DNA from 3 places in the Microbacterium sp. 01T413_2 genome. Region 2 is predicted to be linked to each of the others. Evidence: predicted binding sites of a transcription regulator. Region 2 holds the regulator's gene; each other region holds the start of a gene.
What was found. The regulator HrcA, encoded in region 2, represses chaperone genes, less so after heat shock. The targets are predictions, from matches to a motif close to TTNGCACTCGNNNNNNNCGAGTGCNAA.
Positions count from the first base shown of each region.

Region 1: groL (chaperonin GroEL) is a predicted target of HrcA. The motif match lies at 1,741-1,767, and genes of this name have one in related genera.
Region 3: groES (co-chaperone GroES) is a predicted target of HrcA. The motif match lies at 7,953-7,979, and genes of this name have one in related genera.

Region 1 covers NZ_JBFTQL010000022.1:884-4,406, forward strand. Annotated here, with positions in the region: gene groL (chaperonin GroEL) at 84-1,703, opposite strand; gene AC1DMN_RS12255 (LytR C-terminal domain-containing protein) at 1,823-2,428, opposite strand; gene AC1DMN_RS12260 (DUF3263 domain-containing protein) at 2,502-2,759, opposite strand; gene msrB (peptide-methionine (R)-S-oxide reductase MsrB) at 2,866-3,282, shown strand; gene AC1DMN_RS12270 (nitroreductase family protein) at 3,279-3,523, shown strand, end outside.
Region 2 covers NZ_JBFTQL010000024.1:39,295-49,241, forward strand. Annotated here, with positions in the region: gene AC1DMN_RS13275 (ABC transporter permease) at 1-534, opposite strand, end outside; gene lepA (translation elongation factor 4) at 877-2,730, shown strand; gene AC1DMN_RS13285 (DUF1990 family protein) at 2,803-3,453, shown strand; gene hemW (radical SAM family heme chaperone HemW) at 3,485-4,729, shown strand; gene AC1DMN_RS13295 (carboxylesterase/lipase family protein) at 4,819-6,258, opposite strand; gene hrcA (heat-inducible transcriptional repressor HrcA) at 6,357-7,391, shown strand; gene dnaJ (molecular chaperone DnaJ) at 7,441-8,547, shown strand; gene AC1DMN_RS13310 (16S rRNA (uracil(1498)-N(3))-methyltransferase) at 8,554-9,282, shown strand; gene AC1DMN_RS13315 (HIT domain-containing protein) at 9,320-9,667, shown strand; gene AC1DMN_RS13320 (PhoH family protein) at 9,738-9,947, shown strand, end outside.
Region 3 covers NZ_JBFTQL010000010.1:75,836-85,782, reverse strand. Annotated here, with positions in the region: gene AC1DMN_RS07920 (sensor histidine kinase) at 1-1,464, shown strand, start outside; gene AC1DMN_RS07915 (hypothetical protein) at 1,461-2,618, shown strand; gene tsaB (tRNA (adenosine(37)-N6)-threonylcarbamoyltransferase complex dimerization subunit type 1 TsaB) at 2,684-3,331, shown strand; gene rimI (ribosomal protein S18-alanine N-acetyltransferase) at 3,367-3,810, shown strand; gene tsaD (tRNA (adenosine(37)-N6)-threonylcarbamoyltransferase complex transferase subunit TsaD) at 3,803-4,909, shown strand; gene AC1DMN_RS07895 (hypothetical protein) at 4,909-5,352, shown strand; gene AC1DMN_RS07890 (hypothetical protein) at 5,357-6,550, shown strand; gene AC1DMN_RS07885 (class I SAM-dependent methyltransferase) at 6,557-7,807, opposite strand; gene groES (co-chaperone GroES) at 8,058-8,354, shown strand; gene rarD (EamA family transporter RarD) at 8,492-9,451, shown strand; gene AC1DMN_RS07870 (helix-turn-helix domain-containing protein) at 9,821-9,947, shown strand, end outside.

The sequences.
Region 1 (3,523 bases), on a different contig from region 2:
AGGACGCGCTTTCGTGGGCGGCTCCGCAGACGGAGAAGGCCCCCGGGACGAATCCCGGGGGCCTTCTCGAAAGGGGGCTGGACTCAGAAGTCCATGCCGCCGGACGGGTCGGCCGGCATGGCCGAAGCCTTCTCCGGCTTGTCGGCGACGACGACCTCGGTGGTGAGGAACAGGCCGGCGATCGACGCGGCGTTCTGCAGCGCCGAGCGGGTGACCTTGGCCGGGTCGATGATGCCCTGTGCGAACATGTCGCCGTACTCGCCGGTCGCGGCGTTGAGGCCGTGACCCGTGGGGAGCTCGGAGACCTTGTGCGCGACGACGCCCGGCTCGAGACCGGCGTTGAGGGCGATCTGCTTGAGCGGCGCCTCGATCGCGACGCGCACGATGTTCGCGCCGGTCGCTTCGTCGCCCGTGAGCTCGAGGCCGTTGAGGGCCTTCGTGCCGGACTGGATCAGGGCGACGCCACCACCGGCGACGATGCCCTCCTCGACGGCGGCCTTCGCGTTGCGGACGGCGTCCTCGATGCGGTGCTTGCGCTCCTTGAGCTCGACCTCGGTGGCCGCGCCCGCCTTGATGACGGCCACGCCGCCGGCGAGCTTGGCGAGGCGCTCCTGCAGCTTCTCGCGGTCGTAGTCGCTGTCGGTGTTCTCGATCTCGCGACGGATCTGGGTCACGCGACCGGCGATCTGCTCGGCGTCTCCGGCACCCTCGACGATCGTGGTCTCGTCCTTGGTGACGATGACCTTGCGCGCACGGCCCAGCAGGTCGAGGGTCGCGTTCTCGAGCTTGAGACCGACCTCCTCGGTGATCACGGTGCCGCCGGTGAGGATCGCGATGTCCTGCAGCTGCGCCTTGCGGCGGTCACCGAAGCCCGGAGCCTTGACGGCGACGGACTTGAAGATGCCGCGGATCTTGTTCAGCACCAGGGTCGCAAGGGCTTCGCCCTCGACGTCCTCAGCGATGATGACGAGCTCCTTGCCGTCCTGGATCACCTTGTCGACGACGGGCAGAAGATCCTTGATGTTCGAGATCTTCTGGTTCGCGATGAGGATGTACGGGTCCTCGAAGACAGCCTCCTGGCGGTCCGGGTCCGTGACGAAGTAGGGGTTCAGGTAGCCCTTGTCGAAGCGCATGCCCTCGGTGAGCTCGAGCTCGGTGCCGAAGGTCTGGGACTCCTCGACGGTGACCACACCCTCCTTGCCCACCTTGTCGATGGCCTCGGCGATGAGCTCGCCGATCTCCGGGTCGGCGGCGGAGATCGACGCAGTAGCGGCGATCTGCTCCTTGGACTCGATCTCCTTGGCGGAGGCGAGCAGCTCGGCGGTGATGGCGGCGACGGCCTTCTCGATGCCCTTCTTCAGGCTGATCGGGTCGGCACCGGCGGCCACGTTGCGCAGGCCCTCGCGGACCAGCGCCTGGGCGAGCACGGTTGCGGTGGTGGTGCCGTCACCCGCGACGTCGTCGGTCTTCTTSGCGACCTCCTTGACGAGCTCCGCGCCGATCTTCTCGTACGGGTCGTCGAGCTCGATCTCCTTGGCGATGGACACGCCGTCGTTCGTGATCGTGGGGGCGCCCCACTTCTTCTCGAGCACGACGTTGCGGCCACGCGGGCCGAGGGTCACCTTGACCGCGTCGGCCAGGATGTTCAGGCCGCGCTCGAGACCGCGACGGGCCTCCTCATCGAAAGCGATGATCTTTGCCATGAGTTCTGTCGTCCCTCSTGGACGTAGACATTGGGTTTTAGCACTCAGATCAGTCGAGTGCTAAACCCAGTCTGGCACTCGACCCCTGTGAGTGCAAGCCGTAGAGAGAGCGTCCGGGCTCAGCCCGCCGAGCCGTCGCCCGACGTGTCGGCGGGGGTCGGCTCCGTGGTCGGTGCGTTCTTCGCGAGATCGAGCCCGAGCACCACGGTGAGCTGCTTCTGGCCGGTCACGACGTCGTCGCCGTACCGATCGCTCAGGGCGACCTTCGTCGCGCCGATGAGGGCAGCCAGCGCCTGGGCCGCAGGCTTGTCCGCCTCGGTCTTGTAGTAGACCGTGGTCGCGGGGAAGTCCTGGGTGTCGGCATCGCTCGCCGCCACGGAGCCGCCGGCGAACCCGGCGTTGACGATCGTGTCGCGCGTGCTCGCGGCGAGCCCGTTCACGCCGGTCGCGTTCAGCACCAGGACGGCGTACGACGTGTCCAGCGTCGGCGCCGCCACGGTAGCGGTCGGCGATGCCGTGGGCACCGGCGCACCGCCGTCGAAGCTGATCCGGCCCATGGCGAGCATCGCGGCGAAGATCCCGACGGCGATCAGCACCGCCGTCGCCACTGCGGCCCACAGCAGCACGAACCAGCCGCGCATCCCGGGGTTCTCGGCACGGTGGGCGCCGACGCGTCCCTGCGCGTGCGGGATCACGTCGAATCGGTCGCGGGCGGATTCTGGCATCCCCCGATGTTATCCGGGGTCCTGCTGCGGTTTCGGTGAACGACAGGCCGTCGATCTCGAGCGCGGCTGCGCCTCAGCCGGCGGACAGCGCGGTGCGACCCGATCTCCGCGCTGCCGCGTCGTCTCGGATCCGGCGCAGTCGACGCACCAGCATCGGATCCGCGATCAGCGCCTGCTCAGACTCGATGACCCGGTCCAGCAGCTGGTAGTAGCGCGCCGGCGTCAGCTCCAGCTCGGCGCGGATCGCCTCCTCCTTGGCGCTGGAGTGCCCGGGGCGCCGCGCCTCGAACGCGAGGATCACACGCTCGCGGTCGCTGAGGAGGTCGGTCACCCCATCAGGCTACGTCGCCGTCGGCGCCCGGCCCGGACGGCGCGCCCGGCCGCCGCCCCTCCACGGCCAGGAACGCGCGAGAATGGATCCGACCCCGGGAGGATCCATGTCGCACCGCGTGACCAAGACCGACGCCGAATGGCGGGCCGAGCTCGACCCGCAGCAGTACGCCGTGCTGCGCGAGGCCGCGACCGAGCGGGCGTGGACCGGCGAGCTGCTCGACGAGCACCGTGCCGGCCTCTACACCTGCGGCGCGTGCGGCGCCGAGCTGTTCCGCAGCGGCACGAAGTTCGACTCGGGCTGCGGCTGGCCGAGCTTCTACGAGTCGGTCCGGCCTGAAGCCGTGGAGTTGATCGAGGACAACAGTCTCGGCATGCTGCGCACGGAGGTGCGCTGCGCGAACTGCGGTTCGCATCTGGGCCACGTCTTCCCGGACGGATTCGGCACGCCGACCGGCGACCGATACTGCATGAACTCGATCGCGCTGTCGTTCCAGCCGGACGATTCCGCGACCGGGGCATGAGCGCACTCGAAGCCGTTCGCCGTCGGCAGTCCTGGTCCAAGGTGACCCCGGACGCGCCGACCCGCGAGCAGCTGCTGCCGCTGATCGCGGCCGCCGGCCGCGTCGCGGATCACTCCTCGCTGCGGCCCTGGCGCCTGATCGAGCTGCGTGGACAGGACCGAGAACGACTGGGTGCGGCCATCGCAGCGACGACGGGCGACGACTCGCCCTCGTCCAAGCCTCTGCGCGCCTCCCTGCTGAT
Region 2 (9,947 bases):
GTCGCTGCGCGCCCCCGTGACGTAGAACAACCGGAAGCCGAGCGCGTCGTTGATCGCGATCGCGATGATCACGATTCCGAGCGCCGCGACGATGATCGGGATGTTCATGGTGACGATGGAGATGCCCTGCCAGACACGGTCCGCGACCTTGTACTGCCGAGAGGCGGTGTACACGCCGATGGCGATGCCGAGCACCGCCGTGATGATCGTCGCGCCGAGCACGAGTTCGCCGGAGACCCACATGCGATACGCGATCTGGTCGTTCACGGACTGTCCGACCGGGCTCACTCCCCAGTTCCAATGCAGGACGATGTCGGTGAACCAGTGCCACCAGCGCTCCAGCAGCGGCACGGTGTCACTGAGGTTGCGAGGTTCGAGGAGGCGGTTGATCTGGTCTTCGCTCAGCGGAGGGCGACGGCCGACGTAGTTGCTGCGCGGATCGAGGAAGGCCCACGCGAGGAAGTACGTGACATTGGTCGCCACCACGATCATGAGGAGCCAGCCGAGAGCCCGGCGCAGCAAGTACTTGATCAAGATGGTTTCTCTCTCTGGTCACAGGCGCAGCGCGGGATCTCCGACGCAGCGCTGGGTCGATGCCATATCAACACGACCCGAAACCGGTGACGCGGTGCTCCGGCCCGCGCAGCGCGAGACGGAGTGTTGCTGCCGCTGACACCCGGTTCCGGGGAGCGGCAACCTCGCGAGACTATCATCGGCCGGGCGTGATGCCGTATATCGGGCTCGCCTGCCGCGGAACCCGCCCGCGGGGAGCGGCCGCCTCCGCGGGCATCCGGCACTCCCGTAGAATCGTAGGGATACCCGTTTCGCCCGGGTCAGCCCGATCCGCCCGCCGGACCCCGCATCGTTCAGGACCCCATGTCACCTCGCGCACTCACTCCGCTGCAGCCGGCCGCCACGCCTCCGCAGCAGATCCGCAACTTCTGCATCATCGCCCACATCGATCACGGCAAGTCGACGCTGGCCGACCGGATGCTCCAGATCACCGGCGTGGTCTCCGACCGCGACATGCGCGCGCAGTATCTGGACCGCATGGACATCGAGCGCGAGCGCGGCATCACGATCAAGAGCCAGGCCGTGCGCATGCCCTGGCAGGTCGACGGCGAGACCGTCGCGCTGAACATGATCGACACTCCGGGGCACGTCGACTTCACCTACGAGGTCTCCCGCTCGCTCGCCGCGTGCGAAGGCGCGATCCTCCTCGTCGACGCCGCGCAGGGCATCGAGGCCCAGACACTCGCGAACCTGTACCTCGCGCTCGAGAACGATCTCACGATCATCCCGGTGCTGAACAAGATCGATCTGCCCGCCGCCGAGCCCGAGAAGTATGCCAAGGAGCTCGCCGATCTCATCGGCGGCCGCCCCGAGGATGTGCTGAGGGTCTCCGGCAAGACCGGCGTCGGCGTGGAGGAGCTCCTGGACCGTCTCGTGCAGCAGATCCCGGCGCCGTCCGGCGATGCGGACGCCCCGGCGCGCGCGATGATCTTCGACTCGGTCTACGACTCCTACCGCGGCGTGGTCACCTACGTGCGGATGGTGGACGGCAAGCTGTCGCCGCGCGAGCGCATCCAGATGATGTCCACGGGAGCCAACCACGAGCTCCTGGAGATCGGCGTCTCCAGCCCAGAGCCGGTGCCCTCCAAGGGCCTCGGCGTCGGTGAGGTGGGTTACCTGATCACCGGCGTGAAGGACGTGCGCCAGTCGAAGGTCGGCGACACGATCACCAACGCCCGCAAGCCCGCGACCGAGGCGCTGGCCGGATACACCGACCCGAAGCCCATGGTGTTCAGCGGCATCTACCCGATCGATGGCAGCGACTACGCGGAGCTGCGTGAGGCCCTCGACAAGCTCAAGCTCTCCGACGCGTCGCTGCAGTACGAGCCGGAGACCTCGGTCGCACTCGGCTTCGGGTTCCGCTGCGGCTTCCTCGGCCTGCTGCATCTGGAGATCATCACGGAGCGGCTGTCCCGCGAGTTCGGCCTCGACCTCATCACGACCGCACCGAGCGTGATCTACGAGGTGCTCACCTCCGACACCGGCGAGACGGTCACCGTCACCAACCCCAGCGAGTACCCCGACGGGCGGATCGGATCCGTCTCCGAGCCGATGGTGAAGACGGCCATCCTGCTGCCCAAGGATTACGTCGGCACCGTGATGGAACTCTGCCAGTCCCGCCGCGGCACCCTGCTGGGCATGGAGTACTTCTCCGAGGAGCGCGTCGAGCTGCGCTACAACATGCCGCTCGGCGAGATCGTGTTCGACTTCTTCGACCAGCTGAAGTCCAAGACGCAGGGCTACGCCTCGCTCGACTACGAGCCCTCGGGATCCCAGGAGTCCGACCTGGTCAAGGTCGACATCCTGCTGCAGGGCGAGAAGGTCGATGCGTTCAGCTCGATCGTGCACCGCGACAAGGCCTACGCCTACGGGACGATGATGGCCGAGCGGTTGCGCAAGCTGATCCCGCGTCAGCAGTTCGAGGTGCCGATCCAAGCTGCGATCGGCGCACGCATCATCGCCCGCGAGACCATCCGCGCCATCCGCAAGGACGTGCTCGCCAAGTGCTACGGCGGTGACATCACCCGTAAGCGCAAGCTCCTCGAGAAGCAGAAGGAGGGCAAGAAGCGGATGAAGATGGTCGGCCGCGTCGAAGTCCCCCAGGAGGCGTTCATCGCCGCGCTCTCGGGAGATGTCGAGGGCAAGGACAAGAAGTAGGCTGCGCGCGATGCACCCCACCCTTGGGAGAACCTGGGTGGGGCGCCGGGGCCAGCAAGTAGGGTGGTTGTCATGCGTCGCGGGACATTCCGAGAAGGAACGGTGGACTATGCCGCCGTGGGGGCAACCCACGCGCCCGACCTGATGCAGTATCCGCCGGAGCGGAGCATTCCCGCCGAGGAGTCGTGGCGGCTGGGCAGTGGCGAAGAGCGGTTCCGCACCGCCGGCGACGCCCTGCTGTCCTGGACGGCGCAACGTGCGGCGGGTCTTCAGCTCACGGATGTGCGTCCGGCATCGAGCCCCGGGTACGCCGGGGTCAGCTTCGACGCCGAGGGCGCCCCGATCGCCCCGAGCCGTACCGAGGTGGAGCCGCGTTACGACGAGGACGGCACGCCGTGGGTGGGCCCCGGCATGACTCTCAAGCTGCACGGACGGGTGTCGGGCATGCGTGCGGACGCCGAGCTGCGGGTGATCTCGGTGACGGAGCAGACCCACCGGATCGGGTTCGTGCTGGGCACGGTCGCCGGATCCGTGGTGAGCGGCGAGGAGTCGTTCGACATCGAGTGGAACGACGCCGACGAGGTGTGGTTCACGGTGCGCGCCTTCGACCGACCGAACAGCTTTCTGTACCGCAGCTTCCCGTATCTGGTGAAGCGCCGCCGTCGCGAGCTGTTCGCTCGGTACCTGCGGGCGATCTCCCCGCTGTACGCGACGCCCCTCTGATGGGGTCTCTGCTGACGGGGAGGACGGCCTGATGGCCGGCCCCCTGCCGCTCGGGGATCCGGCTCCCGCGGATGGCCGCCTGCCGGATGATCTGCCGATCGATCCTGACGCGCCGTTCTCCGCGTATTTGCACGTGCCGTTCTGCCGGGTGCGCTGCGGCTACTGCGACTTCAACACGTACACGGCGTCCGAGCTGCGCGGTGCGCGGCAGGACACGTACGCCGACACCCTGATCCAGGAGATCTCCCTCGCCCGCGACGTGCTGGCCGAGCGCGGTCCGCTCCGCCCGCTGAGCACGGTGTTCTTCGGCGGCGGGACGCCCACGCTGCTGCCGGCGGGCGACCTCGGCCGCATGCTCGGCGCCGTGGTCGGCGCGTTCGGCATCGCCGCCGATGCCGAAGTGACCGTGGAGGCCAACCCCGACACGGTGACCCCTGAGGTGGCCGAGGAGCTCGCGGCCGCCGGTGTCACCCGGATGTCGATCGGGATGCAGTCCGCCGTGCCGCACGTGCTCGCGGCGCTCGACCGCACGCACCGGCCGGAGAACGTGCGCACCGCGGTCGACGCGGCCCGCGCCGCAGGGCTCGCGGTCAGCTTGGACCTCATCTACGGGGCACCGGGGGAGTCGCTGGAGGATTGGCGTTCCTCGCTGACGACCGCAATCGCCCTGGATCCGGATCACATCTCCGCGTACGCGCTGATCATCGAGGACGGCACGAAACTCGCCCGTCAGATCCGGCGCGGCGAGGTTCCCGCTCCCGACGACGACCTGCAGGCCGACATGTACGAGCTCGCCGACAGCCTGTTGAGCGAGGCCGGGTTCGACTGGTACGAGGTGAGCAACTGGGCCCGTCGGCCTTCGACCGAGGTCGGTCGCAGTGCCGCGGATCAGCGCTCCCGGCACAACATGGCGTACTGGCGCGGCACGGACTGGTGGGGCTTCGGGCCCGGGGCGCACAGCCACGTCGCCGGCCTGCGGTGGTGGAACGTGAAGCACCCTGCCGCGTACGCGCAGCGGCTCGCGGTGGGGGAGTCACCGGCAGCGGGCACGGAGCGGCCCGATGCAGATGCCGCCCTGCTGGAGCGGATCCTGCTGCGCTCGCGCATGGCGGAGGGCATGCCGCTGGACGCCATCGCGGCCGACGCCCGCACCAGGGTCGCGGGGCTCATCGCCGACGGCCTCGTCGAAGCCGGTCCCGCACTGCGCGGCACCCTCGTGCTCACGCTGCGCGGACGGCTGCTCGCCGACGCCGTGGTGCGCGCGCTGACGGATTGATCCGGCGCAGGCCGTTCACTGGTCGCGAAATGCGCTCATTCGCCGCAGCGAACCGCAATTCGCGACCAGTGAGCGGAGGCGGACGACGCTCAGCCCCTGGGTGCCGGCAGCAGATCCAGCACCGTCTGCCTTCGCTGCGGGCCGATGACGGGCCCTTCGCCTGCGCCATCGAACAGCGCCGCGGTGCGCTGCATGTCGAACGCCGGCCATCCCGGATCGCCGTCGCGGATGAAGCGCACCCAGGCGTCGTGCATCGCGCTGGCCAGGGCCTGCGGGGGCGCGGTGCCCGCGATCTTGGCGCTCTCGGGATCGCGGAGCCGGTCGAACACGAACCCGATCTCCAGGGCATGCGCGGCGCGCAGGTCACGCACCGGACTCGGCCACGAGAACTCGTACACGAACGTCTGCGCGGTGCGGGCGCGCGCGACCCGGGCGGCCGGCGCGCGCAGCAACAGGTCTGTGGCGAGCTGGCCGAACACCTCCCCGGTGCTACCTCCAGGATGGTCGGCACGTACGGCCCTGGCGGCTGCGGCCGGGATCCGCAGGGCGAGCCGCGCGAGCAGGAGCTTCGACGGCCGGATTGCGGCCAGCGCCTCCGGCGGGAACCACAGACGGTACTCGTCGGTGTTGGTGCCGATCAACAGCGGCACATCGACGTCGGCGAGCGCCTCGTGCGGTGATCGCGGCAGCGAATCGGGATCCAGCACGAGCTGGAAGCCGGGGGCACCGCCGAGCGGGGAGGATCCGGCGGACTGCGCGCGCCGTGCCTCGAGCAGGGCATCCGGAGTGAGAGACGTGAATGCCTCGCGCGTCGCCGCGACGCCGAGGCGCTTCGCGAGCTGCTGGGTCACGCGTCCGCCGCGCTCCGGCGTCTGCGCCTCCAGCGGTCCGGACTGCACGATCGCGCCGCGCACCAACGCGCGGGTGTCGGGCCGGGAGAGCAACGCTGCCACGAGCGCGCCGCCCGCGGATTCGCCCATGAGCGTGATCCGATTCGGGTCGCCGCCGAACGCCGCGATCTCGTCGCGCACCCAGTGCAGGGCCGCCGCAACGTCCTGCAGCCCCAGGTTGCGGGGCGCCCCCTCGAGCACCGAGAAGCCCTCGGACCCCAGCCGGTAGCCGACGCTGACGAACACCACCCCGTCGCGGGCGAACGCCGTGCCGTCGTACATCGACAGTGCCGCCGTGCCGCGCTCGAGTGCGCCGCCGTGGATCCACAGCACGACAGGGGCCGAGTTCGCGTCGGCCGGAGCCCAGACGTTCGCCGTGAGGATGCCGTCGCCGTCGATGCGGACGCTGCCGAGGATCTCCGCGGTCGCCCCTGCATACGGCAGTTGCGGGGCCGTCGGACCGAATGTCTCGGCGTCGCGAGGTGCAGACCAGGGTTCCACCGGTTGCGGGGTCCGGAAGCGGAGTTCGCCGAAAGGGGGCGCCGCGTACGGCACGCCGAGGTAGCGATCGATACCGACGTCACGTCGGCCGAGCAGGTCGCCGGAGGAGATCCTGGTGCGCACGACGTCCTGACCCATGGCCACATCCTAAGAGTGTCGTATCCTCGGTCCGCTCCCGGCCCGGCAGGATAGGATTGGCACTCAGGTCGCACGAGTGCCAACGGTGAGGAGGAGTGATGGTCTCAGAACGCGGACTCCAGGTGCTCCGTGCCATCGTCGAGGACTACGTGGAGACGAACGAGCCGGTCGGCAGCAAGTCGATCGTGGAGCGGCACGCGTTCGGCGTGTCCGCGGCCACGATCCGCAACGACATGGCCCAGCTCGAGGACGAGGACCTCATCGCGGCGCCGCACACCTCTTCCGGGCGCGTGCCGACCGACAAGGGATACCGTGTCTTCGTCGACCACCTCGCGCAGGTGCGACCGCTCTCTTCGGCACAGCGCAACGCGATCACGGCCTTCCTCGCGGATCCTGCCGACCTCGATGACCTCATGGTTCGCACGGTGCGCGTGCTCACACGCCTCACCGGCCAGGTCGCGCTGGCGCAGTATCCGTCTTTCGCTCGTGCGCACGTCACGCACGTCGAGCTCGTCGCCCTCGGCCCCAGCCGGCTGCTGATCGTGCTGGTCACCGACGCCGGCGGTGTGTCGCAGCGGATCGTGCCGCTGCCGGTCGAGCTCGACGAGCCAGAGCTCGGCGTGCTCCGCGCGGTCATCACCGAGCTGTTGACCGGCCGTTCGGTGCGCCGCGGTGCCGAGCGCGTGGAGGCGGCGGCGGAGACCTCGTACGGCCCTCGGATCGACGCGGCCCTTGGTGCGCTGCTGCGCGCCGTTGCCGAGGAGCTCGCGGAGTTCCGGCAGGAGCGCCTGGTCATGGCGGGGGCGGCGACCCTGGCCCGCCGGGAGCACGACTTCCGCGGCAGCATCCATCCGCTCCTCGAGGCCATCGAGGAGCAGGTGACGCTGCTGCGCCTCATGAGCGAGATGCACGTCGACGAGCACGGACTCGCGGCGAGCATCGGCACGGAGAACGCCGCGTTCGGCCTCGGCGAGGCCTCGATCGTGGCGAGCGATTACCTGACGCATGGCGGTACCGCGCGCGTGGGCGTGATGGGGCCGACCCGCATGGACTATCCGAGCAACCTCGCGGCGGCGCGGGCCGTGGCCCGCTACCTGTCGCAGCTGCTCGAAGAGGATGAGACCGGCCGTTGATCGGCCGCACGAACACGCATGCCGCCGACGGCGGCCCGGAAAGGCGATGGTGACGGATCACTACGAGGTTCTCGGCGTCTCGCGCGATGCGAGCGAGGACGAGATCAAGAAGGCGTATCGACGGCTCGCGCGTCAGCTGCACCCCGACGTGAACCCCAGTGAGGATGCGGCGGAGCGGTTCAAGCTCGTCACGCACGCCTATGACGTGCTGAGCGACGCCGACTCGCGGCGCCGCTACGACATGGGCGGCGACCAGAACGGCAACGGCGGTTTCGGTGGGTTCGGTGGCTTCGGCGACATCTTCGAGACCTTCTTCGGGGGCGGAGGGGCGCGCGCGGCCCGGCCGCGTTCGCGCCGGGAGCGGGGCCAGGACGCGCTGGTGCGGGTCACGCTCGAGCTCGGCGACGTCGTGTTCGGTGTGCACCGCGACATCGACGTGGACACCGCCGTGCTGTGCGAGACGTGCCAGGGCTCCTGCTGCCAGGAGGGCACCTCACCGGTCACCTGCGACATCTGCGGCGGATCCGGACACGTGCAGCAGCAGGTGCGCAGCCTGCTCGGCAACGTCATCACGACCGCGCCGTGCGGCTCCTGCGAGGGCTTCGGCACGACGATCCCGTTCCCGTGCCAGACCTGCAACGGTCAGGGACGGGTGCGTTCGCGCCGTACCGTCGGCCTCGACATCCCCGCCGGCGTCGAGACCGGCCTGCGCCTGCAGCTGCCCGGATCCGGCGAGGTAGGCCGCGCGGGCGGCCCGAACGGCGACCTGTACGTCGAGGTCACGGTCTCCCCGCACGCCCGCTTCAGCCGCGACGGCGATGACCTCCTCGCCACGCTCGAGGTGGCCATGAGCGACGCGATCCTCGGGACCACCACGACCATCGAGTCGCTGGACGGACCCGTGGATCTGGAGATCCGCCAGGGTCTGCAGTCGGGGGACGTCCTGACGATCAAGGGCCGCGGCGTCACGCCGCTGCGCGGAACCCAGCGCGGCGACCTGCGCGTCGGCGTACAGGTGCTGACCCCGACCAAGCTCGACCATAAGGAGCGCCAGCTCATCGAGGACTTCGCCAAGCGCACCAAGGCACCGGCGCCGAAGCTGGCCGAGTTCCACCAGGGGCTGTTCTCCAAACTGCGCGACCGCTTCCGGGGCTGACCCGCGATGGCCCTGCACTTCGTGACGCCCGACGCGACGGCGGCCGCGGCCGGTTCGGTCCTCGCCCTCACCGGCGCCGAGGCCAAGCACGCCGCTGTCGTGCGCAGGGTGCGGATCGGGGAGCCGATCACGCTCGGAGACGGGGCGGGCGTCTGGCTCGAGGGCGAGGTCGCGTCCTCAGCCCCCGGCCTGGTGGAGGTGCGCATTCTGTCGCGCAGGGAGGATCCGAGACCGGATCCGCGGATCCTGCTCGTGCAGGCGCTGGCGAAGGGCGACCGCGACGAGCTCGCGGTGCAGGCCGCGTGCGAGCTCGGCGTCGACGAGATCGTTCCGTGGCAGGCGGCGCGCAGCGTCTCCCGGTGGGAGGGGGCCAAGGCGGTGAAGGGCCGGGAACGCTGGGCCACGATCGTGCGCGAGGCCGCCAAACAGGCCCACCGATCCTGGATCCCGGAGGTCGCATCCGTCGAAGCGACAGCCGATCTGGCGCGCCGTGCGGCGACGCAGCGGGTGCTGATCCTGGACCCGACGGCGCCTGCGGCGCTGTCCGCCCTCGTCCCGGACGAGCGCGACATCGTGCTGGTCGTCGGCCCCGAGGGCGGGATCGCCCCCGAGGAGATCGAGCGTCTTGTCGCCGCCGGCGCGGAACGCGTGCTGTTGGGCGACACCGTGCTGCGCACCTCGACCGCGGGCCCCGCCGCCATCGCGGTGCTGAACGTGGCGCGCGGGCGCTGGTAGCCGACGCCGCCCGGCACCGCGCGGATAGACTGATTCCATGAGCGAACCCTCGATCTTCACGCGCATCCTGAACGGGGAGATCCCCGGCGAGATCCTGCTGGAGACCGAGGATGTCTTCGCAATCCGCGACATCAACCCGCAGGCGCCTCTGCATGTGCTCGTGATCCCCAAGTCCGAGCAGTTCCGCGACGTCACCGAGCTCGCCGCAGGCGACCCCGGACTCATGGCGAAGATGGTCGCTGCGGCGAAGGAGATCGCCGATGAGCACGCGAACGGCGAGTACCGCCTGATCTTCAACAACGGCGCGAGTGTCGCGCAGTCCGTCTTCCACGTGCACGCCCACGTGCTCGGCAATCTTGAGGAGAACAAGCTCGTTGGCTTCTGACGACACGGCCGAGGGCGTCGCGCCCTCCCAGTCCGTGACCTCCGCCCGCATCGAGGTGGACGGGGTCGCGATGGTGCAGCTGCTCGGACCACAGGACCGGCTGCTGCGCATGCTCGAGAAGGAGCATCCGGCGGTCGACGTGCTGGTGCGCGGCAACGAGGTCACTCTGACCGGCGAGCCGGCCGCGGTGCGCTCGGCGCAGAAGCTCGTGGATGAGCTCATCGAGCTGACGCGCTCCGGGCATGCACTCGTCCCCAGCGATGTCGCGCAGTCGGCGCGG
Region 3 (9,947 bases), on a different contig from region 2:
TCCGTGCTGACCACGGCAGCGGTGCTGGTGGTGCCGTGGGACCGCATCCCGCCCGCGGGGATCCTCCTCGTCCCGATGATCGACATCTGCGCCATCGGCCTCACGACGCAGGCCCCGGACATCCGGCTCGGTTTCCTCTGGGTGATCCCCATCACGTGGATCGCCACGTACTACTCGATGATCGCCGTGTTCGGCGGCATCGCCCTGATCACTGCCTTCCTGTTCACCGTCGCGAACCAGACCGGCCTGATCTCGGATGTGGTGCTACGGGTGCTCATCACGGCGTTCGCTCTCGGGTTCCTCGGCACCACGATCCGGATCGGGGTGCAGCGCTCGCGCGCCTCCCGGCGCCTGCTGCGGCGTCGGTCCGAGCAGATCGACCGGGTGGCGCGGCGGGCCGAGACGCACGAGCGCCGGGTGACCCAGATCATCGACGCGCTGGACACGGCGCTCGCCGCGGTCGGCGAGGACGGCGCGATCCTGAAGGTGAACGACGCCTACCGGCGCCTGTACGGCCTGGACGCCGACGGCCTCGCACTGCCCGCGCTCGCGGTGGAGTACGACGACCGGGAGGGGGAGCCCGTCCCCGTGGAACGGACGGTGATGGCCCGGGCCGCACGTGGCGAGCACCTCGCCGGCGAGCGGGTGTGGCTGTACGGCACCGACGGCGAGTGGCGGGCGCTCGAGGTCGATACGCAGCCGATCGCCAGCGACGCCGATCAGGGCGCCGTCGTGCTGGTCAAGATCGACGACGTCACCGCTCGGCTCGCGGCGGCCGAGGAGCGCCGGCTGCTGTCTGCGATCCTCACGCACGAGCTGCGCAACCCGCTCACGGCGATCGTGGGCCACGTCGATCTGCTGCTCGAGCGCGAGGATCTGCCGGCACGAGCGGCCGACCAGCTGGGCGTGGTCGCAGGGGCCGCCGAGCGGATGCAGGATCTGGTCACGACGGCGTTGGACGCCTCCCGTCCTCGCCATCGGGTGCTGTCGGAACCGGTCGATCTGCACCCCCTGGTGCAGGCCTCGGTGTCGTCGTTCCTGCCGACCGCCACGGCGAACCGGCTGCGGGTCGAGGTGACGGGGGAGCCGACCCTGCTCATCTACGGCGACGCGTTCCGGCTGCGGCAGGTGATCGACAACCTGCTCAGCAACGCCGTCAAGTACACCGCGCCCGGCGGCTCCATCCTGCTCTCGCTGGGCGTGGCCGACGACGCACGCGCGGAGCTCATCGTCGCGGACACCGGATCCGGCATGGTCCCCGCCGACGTGGAGCAGCTCTTCCAGCCGTACTTCCGCGGCGAGCGGGCAGAGCACAGCGGGGTGCCGGGGACGGGCCTGGGCCTCGTGGCGGTGCGCGACATCGTGACCGCGCATCACGGCACCATCGACGTCAGCAGCAGGCTCGGCGAGGGCACGCGCATGCGCGTGCTCCTGCCTCGGCGTCCCGAGAGGAACGACGCATGATCACGCTCACCGCCCCCATCGGCATCACCGTGAACACCTCCGTCACGCTGGTGGCGCTGGTGACGTTGTCCGCCGCGCTGGTGTTCGGGCTGGCTCTCATGCCGCGCCCGAGCAGGGCCACCATCACGTGGTCGGTCGGATTCGGCGTCGCCATGCTCGCGACCTACGTGTGGGTGGCCGCGAACCAGTTCGACAGCGCGCCGCTGCGCGCGCTGTCTTCGGGGCTGATCGTGTGCTTCGAACCGCTGCTGTGGCTCGGCATACGCGCCTATGCGGGAAAGCGCCCGCTCTGGCCGGCCGCAGTGGCGTTCGTCGTGGTCGCGCCGGCGCTGCTGACGGCGACCAGCACCACCGCCGTGTACCCGACGATGTTTCGTGTGGTGTTCACAGCGGCAGCGGTGTTCGCCGGTCTCGCGGCGTGGGAGCTGTTCCGGCTGCGGATCAGCGCCCGTGACGTGGTGCTGCCGCTGGCGCTGGTGTCGTCGGCGTTCGTCGTGGTGGCGGTGTTCGGCGTCATCGCCGGACTCGCGGGCGTCGGATCCTCTCCCGGCGACGAGCTGCGCATGCTGCGCGACATCAACGGCGTCGGAATCCTGCTGACCAGCCAGTGCGCCGCGATCACGATCGTGCTCCTCGCCCGCGGCGAGGCACTGCTGCGCGGTGGCGGACGCAACAGTGCGGACGGCACCGCCACCAGCGCAGCGCTGCGGGCGCGCCTCGCCCGTGCTCAGCAGGCGCAGGAGCCGGCGTGGTCGCTACTGGACATCCGCTTGGACGATCCCGCAGACCTGGCGGAGGCCTCGGGCCCGGCCGTGTTCGCCAGCATCGTGGAGGCATTCCACGCGCACGTGCTCGACGCGCTGCCCGCCGCAGCCGACGTCGAGCGGGTCTCGGACGTGCGCGCGCTGGCCCTGCTGCCCGGTGGTGAGGACGCGGTGCGGCGCGAACTGCGGGCGCTGCTGCAGCGGGTCTCGACGATCGAGGACTCCGGGCCTCGCGCGTCCGTGCGCGTGTCGGCAAGCGTGGGCTGGGCCGGCGCGGCCGCCGCGGAGTACGACTTCGATGCGCTGGCGGCCGTTGCGGGCGATGCCGCCGTCCTCGCGCAGGACCGCGGTGGCGACCGCTGGGAGCGAGCCGGGGTCTCCACGCACTGACCGAGGGATCGGGGACGGACCGCGCGCAAGGACCGGTCGGCGGCCACGGCGGCTACCCTGGAAGGGTGATTCTCGGCGTGGACACCTCACTCGGCTCGGCCGTCGGCCTGATCGGTCGCGATGGGCGCACCCTCGCCGATGTGGCGCAGGCGGGACATCTCGGTCACGCCGAGGCGATCGGTTCCCTGCTGGAGCAGGTGCTCGCGGCCGCGCCGGCAGAGGGTTCCGAGGAGGTGCCGGATCCGCTCACGCATGTCGCCGCGGGCATGGGGCCCGGTCCGTTCACGGGGCTGCGGATAGGCATCGCCGCCGCACGCGCATTCGCGCTCGGGCGAGGCATTCCGGTGATCGCCGTGCCCAGCCACCACGCCGCCGCGCTCGCCGTGATCGAGGGCGAGCATCCGCCGCAGCACCCCTTCGCGATCCTCACCGACGCCCGCCGCCGCGAGACCGCGGTGACCGTGTACGAGGGGATCGACGTGGACGGCATCCCGCACGCCGTGGTCGACACGGTGCTCGTGCCGCAGGGCGACGTCGATCGCAAGCTGGGGGCGCTGCGTCGCTTCGAGGTCGCCGCGATCTCGGGAGCTGCCGTCGCGCGTGTCGCCCGCCGCGCGGTCGCCGCCGGACGCACCCTGACCGGATCCGAGCCGCTCTACCTGCGCGCTCCGGACGCCCGCGTGCCCTCGGCGCCGAAGCGGGTGGGGTCGTGATCCGCGCCGCGACGACGGCCGACCTCGATGAGATCATGCTCATCGAACGGCGCTCGTTCCCGACCGACGCGTGGAGCGTCGAGCTGATGGCGGCTGAACTCGCGAGCCCGCACGGCCGCTACTTCGTCGACGTGGAGAACGGCGCAGAGCAGGCCGAGGGCGAGCACGTGGTCGGTTACGGGGGTGTGCGCGCACTGCGCGGATCCGCCGACAGCGACATCCAGACCATCGCCCTCGATGCCGAGCACCGCGGATCCGGCCGCGGCAGAGCGCTGCTGCGGGCGCTGCTCGCAGAAGCGGCGGAGCGCGGCGCACGCGAGGTGTTCCTCGAGGTGCGCGCCGACAACCCGGTCGCCCAGGGGCTGTACCTCTCGGAGGGGTTCGCCGAGATCGGCCGGCGGGCCGGCTACTACCAGCCCGACGACGTGGATGCCGTGATCATGAAGCTCGACCTGCGCGGGAAGGGATCCGATGACTGACCAGCCCCTCGTGCTCGGGATCGAGACGAGCTGCGACGAGACCGGGATCGGGATCGTCCGCGGCCGGACCCTGCTGTCCAACACGATCTCGTCGAGCATGGACGAGCACGCCCGCTACGGCGGTGTCGTGCCCGAGGTCGCGGCCAGGGCGCACCTCGAGGAGATGCAGCCGGCGATCGAGCGGGCCCTCGCCGAGGCGCAGGTGCGACTGGAAGACCTCGACGCAATCGCAGTGACCAGCGGGCCAGGACTCGCGGGCGCACTCATGGTCGGCATCGGTGCGGCGAAGGGTCTGGCGGTGTCGCTCGGCAAGCCGCTGTACGCCGTGAACCACCTCGTCGGGCACATCGCCGCTGACATCCTCACACCCGACTCCGTGCCCCTGGAGTACCCCACGATCGCGCTGCTCGTCTCGGGCGGGCACACCTCGCTCCTGCACGTGCGCGACCTCACCACCGACGTCGAACTGCTCGGCGAGACCGTCGACGACGCCGCCGGCGAGGCGTTCGACAAGGTCGCCCGCATCCTCGGCCTGCCGTATCCCGGAGGGCCGGAGATCGACCGTGCGGCGGTGGACGGGGATCCCGCCGCGATCCGGTTCCCGCGAGGGCTGTCGCGTGCGTCGGATCTGGACAAGCACCGCTACGACTTCTCCTTCTCCGGGCTGAAGACCGCGGTCGCCCGCTGGATCGAGCGGGAGGAGGCCGCGGGCAACCCGATCCCCGTGGCAGACGTCGCCGCGAGCTTCCGCGAGGCCGTGGTCGACGTGCTCGTGACAAAGGCGCTGGCGGCCTGCGCCGACCGCGGCGTGCCTCGGCTGCTGCTCGGCGGCGGCGTCATCGCGAACCGCCGGCTGCGCGACGTCGCGCTCGCCCGTGCAGCGGAGGCGGGAGTGACGGTGCGGATTCCGCCGCTGTCGCTCTGCACCGACAACGGCGCCATGATCGCCGGGCTCGCGGCGGAGCTGATCGCCTCCGGCCGGCGCCCCTCCACGCTCGCGTTCGGCGCCGATTCGACGCTGCCGGTGACCGAGATCCAGGTCGCAGAGGACTCCTCCGCAGCGGCGGACGCTCGCGTCCGCGTGGGCGCCGAGGTCTGATGATGGCGACCACGGACGGGAAGGATCCGCAGCGCTACACCCGGCTGCCGACGGCTCCCGTGCCCGTGGGGGTGGAGAGCGGGCCGCAGCTGGACGGCGGGGTCGAGATCGAGGATCTCGAGCTCGACCGGGACGGCGCGACGGTGGCACACGAGGAGTGGCACCCCACGGACGGGACCGAGGCCCCGACGCCAGCGCCCGCCGAGCCGCGGCTGGCGCCATGGGCGCTGCTGTCCGCGATCGTGGCTCTGTTCGCCTCGCTGTTCGTCGGCTGGGGGATCCCGGTCGCGATCGTCTCGGTGATCGCCGCGATCATGTCGCTGCGCCGGCCGGAGGAGAGTCGTGCCCTGGCGGTCTGGGCGCTCGTGCTCGGGAGCGTGGCAACGCTGTACAGCGCGGGATGGCTGCTCTGGGCCGCCTACCGGTTCGGCTGGTTCGGATAGCGCCATGGCGGATCCGGAACCGGGCGAGGAACGTCGCGAGCTGGAGCGCCGTGCCTTCGGCCGGGACGGATCCGGCCTGAGTCCGGCCGAGGCCGCGCAGCTGACGGAGCTGCGGCGCGCGGATGCCGCCGCGCCGGGCCCGGAGCCTGCCGAAGGGACGCTCCCCACGTCAGGCGCCCAACCTGTTCCGGGGCGAGCGCACCGAGACGAAGGCTCCCCACCGCTCGCGCCCGATCCGCCGACGATGTCCCGTCTCGCTGACGGATCCGGCGTGATCGTCGGTGGAACGGGACGGAGTCGGCCGTTCGGGACAGCTCGTGAACGGGTAGTCGCCTGGTTCGCCACCGGCCGCGGGAAGCGCCCTCGCTACCTCATCGGCACAGCGGCGGCGTTGATCCTCGTCGGTCTGCTGATCGGCTGGGCCATCCCGCGCCCGCCCGACGTGGGGCTCGCCCTCCGGTCCGGCGAGGCTGAGCGGCGGGACACGCTCCTCCACGACGCGAAGTACGACCCCGGGAGCGTACTGCTGCTCGATCGGCAGGCGGATGCCCTGTTGTGGACCTGGACGGAGGTGGGTGGACAACTGCGCTGCGCCGCGCTGGACGTGCCGGGGTTGCCGATGGAGCGGCAGTGCCAGCGGATCGAGGACCTCAAGAAGAATCCGTACTCCCTTCAGGTGAACACGACCGTTGCTCCGGCTTCGGGCCGCAACGTGCAGGTCGGCTACGGAGGGGTCGTGTTCCTCGCGGGACGAGGGTTCCCCGGCGGGGCCATCCAGCGCTGGGAGGCCGAGTCGCGGACGATGAACCAGGGGATGAGCGACGCGGAGATCGCGGCGACGGCGAGGATCTCGGCCGAGCAGCAGCTCGAGGGGCTGTCCATCGTCGGGCGCTGGCGGGGGCTGACGATCTGGCGCGGCTACGCGGACAGCGGAACATCCCAATGCCTGATCGTCGAGGCCCCCGAAACGCAGCGGGCGTGCGGATCGGATGGCAGCACGTATGACGGCTCGTCGAAGGTTCTCAGTTTCACCGAGCCTGTGGATCCCCGCGGGACGGTGGTCAGGCTAGAGCTGGCCGCGACGCGGGACCGGCCCTCCGCGATCATCGAGATGCGCTTCGCCGTGTACGCCGTGCCGTATCTCATCATCACGGAGAACGCCGATGTCGGGGTCGAGGGACTCCTCACGGCGCCATGACGGCTCTCAGACCCGGTCCGCGAGGATCGCATGCCGCCTGTCGCCGATGCGCACGAGGATCAGGGTCGCCTCCGCGGAGCCGCGCAGGTTCAGCTTCTTGCGGAACGCGGCCGGATCCACGTCCACGCCGCGCTTCTTGATCTCCAGGCGTCCGATGCCCGACTTCTTGAGGGCGGATCCGATCGCCTTCGGGTTCATCGGCAGCACTTCGCGCACCCGGAACGATGCGGCGAACGGGCTGTCGGCAGGAGCATCGGAGGTCAGATACGCGATGTGCGGATCCAGCATGCCCGCGTCGAGGCTGCGCGCCAGGTCGCCGATCAGGCGGGCGCGGATCACGGCGCCGTCGGGCTCGTGCACATAGGCGCCGAGCTCCCGCACCTCGGCGTCCTCCGTGTCGGCAGGGGCGGTCAGCTCGTGCGCGCGGTCGCCGCGCATCACGAGCGCAGCTCGCCGAACACCTCCGCGCGCCAGTTCGCCCGACCACAGCACCAGCTCGACGACGTCACCATCCGCGCTCACCCACTGCGCCTCGACGTCGGTGGGGATCGTGTCCCGGTCATGGGCGGGCCCGAGCTTGATTCCGGTGGGGATGCGCGCGGCGAGCGCGAATGCCCAGTCCAGCGAGGGGGAGTAGTCGTCTGCGGAGACGCGACGGGTCTCGGAATGCCCCGCGCTGCGCCGTGCCGGATCCAGCCACACCGCCTCGGTCGCCCCTCCGGGGTCGTTGAGCGAGGACGCCGAAGGCGACCGAGACGAAACGCCGTCTCCAGCGGTCGAGGGCGCGTGATCCTCCGCGAACCCGTGCCGCACCTCGGCGTCGGATCCGAACGGCGCCAGGTTGTACGCCGCCAGCGCGGCCGTGACCTCGTCGGCATCCACGGCCGTGACCCGCAGTCCCGCGCCGGCGAAGGCGAGCGCGTCGCCGCCGATGCCGCACCCGAGATCGGACACGTGCGCGATCCCGGCGGCGCGCATCCGGCCGGCATGACGCGCGGCGACCGCGAGCCTGGTCGCCTGCTCCAGGCCGGCGCGCGTGAACAGCATCCGGTCCGCGAACTCGCCGAACTTCGCCGCCCCCTTCGTGCGCAGTCGCGCCTGGCCGACCACGGCGGACACGAACTCGGGCGAGTGTCCCTCCGCCCGCAGGCGCATGACCGCGCGGGCGGCCGCATCCGTGGATCCGATCTCGCCGAGCTCGTCGATCGCCCGCAGCGCCTCGGGCGTCAGCAGGGTTCGCAGTTCGCTCATATCCACGCGGTCCAGGCTATCCGTCCGCCATGCGCGGACCGGCCCGTCGAGTGCACGCGCTGTCGGCGAGGGCACACGTTCTTCGCGCCAACACGCAGTGCAGTCGGCGAGTGCGTGTGCTCTCGGCGCGGGGGCGGACGGCAGGGGCAGGTTGGCACTCTGATTGCATGAGTGCCAGCGATGTGCCTAGACTGTCGTTAGCACTCTCAGGCTGAGGGTGCTAATCAGTCTTGAACCGTCAAGAAAGAGGTAGACCGTGTCGGTTTCCATCAAGCCGCTCGAGGACCGCATCGTCATCAAGCAGGTCGAGGCCGAGCAGACCACCGCGAGTGGCCTGGTCATCCCTGACACCGCCAAGGAGAAGCCCCAGGAGGGCGAGGTCGTGGCCGTGGGCCCCGGCCGCATCGATGACAACGGCAACCGCGTCCCGCTCGACGTCAACGTCGGCGACCGCGTGCTCTACAGCAAGTACGGCGGCACCGAGGTGAAGTTCGGCGGCGACGAGTTCCTCGTGCTGTCCGCGCGCGACGTGCTCGCCGTCGTGGTGCGCTGAGCGTCCACTGACGTTTCGAAGGCCCGGATGCCCTGCGCATCCGGGCCTTCGTCGTGTCACGGACCCGATCGGGATCCGAGGGCCATCCATCTCGCACAGCGGCCTGCCTCCTCGCCGCGCGGCAATAAGGTGGATCGGTGACCACCACCCCCCGCAGCGCCCAGACCGTGGGCGTCGCCTCCGCGATCGGCGCGTATCTGCTGTGGGGCGTGCTGCCGCTGTACTTCCTGCTGCTCGCGCCGACGGGCCCTTGGGAACTGGTGGCCTGGCGGGTCGCGCTCTCGTTCGTGTTCTGCCTCATCCTGCTGGCGATCACCCGAGGCTGGAAGCCGCTGATGACGATCGTCCGGCAGCCGCGACTGCTGGCGCTGACGGCGCTCGCCGGGGTGCTGATCTACATCAACTGGCAGGTGTTCGTCCTCGCCACCCTGAACGGCGAGATCGTCGAGACCAGCCTCGGCTATTTCATCAACCCGATCGGCACCATGCTGCTGGGCGTGTTCGTGCTCAAGGAGAAGCTGCGCCGGCTGCAGTGGGTCGCGATCGGTATCGCGACCGTCGCGGTACTGGTGATCGTCTTCGCCCACGGCACCTTCCCATGGATCGCGCTCTCGCTGACCGCCTCGTTCGGCATCTACGGACTCGTCAAGAAGAAGATCGGTCCCTCGGTCGACGCCGTGAGCGGTCTCACCCTGGAGTCGTTCTGGCTGCTGCCGGTCGCTGTCGTACAGCTGATCGCCGTGGGACTCACCACCGGCATCACGATGGGCGCGAACGGCCCGCTCCATGCGAGCCTGCTCGCTTTCGCGGGCATCGCCACCGCCGTGCCGCTGCTGCTGTTCGCCGCGGGCACCCGCAGGATCGGGCTGACCGTGATCGGCATGATCCAGTTCATCACCCCGATCATGCAGTTCCTGGTCGGCGTGCTCGTCATGCACGAGCCGATGCCGACCGAGCGGTGGATCGGCTTCGCGATCGTCTGGGTTGCGATCGCCGTGTTCCTGATCGACCTCGCGCTCGCCGCCCGCCGGATCCGATCCGGCCGAGGAACAGTCGAGGCGTCGCACCCAGGCACCGACACGATCCCCGTGCCCTGACCGACTCGCGGCGGCCGCCTTCTGAATCGGGGTCGACCGGATCCGGGTCTGCTGGATCCCGCGTCTGCCGGATCGGCGTCTGCGGGATCCGCGTCCTTTAGATCCGGGTCTGCGCGACGATGGCGCAGCGAGCAGGGCCGCTGAGCTCCCGGCCCCAGTGGCCCACAGGGCCGGCCCCGCGTGCACCCCAGGCCTCGCTGTGGCCGCGTCCGCCTCCCTGCGCCGAGTGCGTGCGACCCGCTTGTGATCGACGCGCGCGTCACCTCCTCCCGGTCGCCGACTCCTTCCTCTGTGGCGAGTCGAGGTGCGGATGCCCGAAAGGCTCGCCGCATATCGGAACGGCTCGTGGGGAGCCATGGGGAGGCAAGCGTGCTGGTTCAGCAACTTCCGTCGGGGGACGTCGTCGCCCGGCTGGGCAGCGTCCGAGATCGGCCGAGCGTCACGAGCACGCGGGCTCTCCGTGAGGCGAGGACTCCGGCCGCGTCCGCGCCGCCGA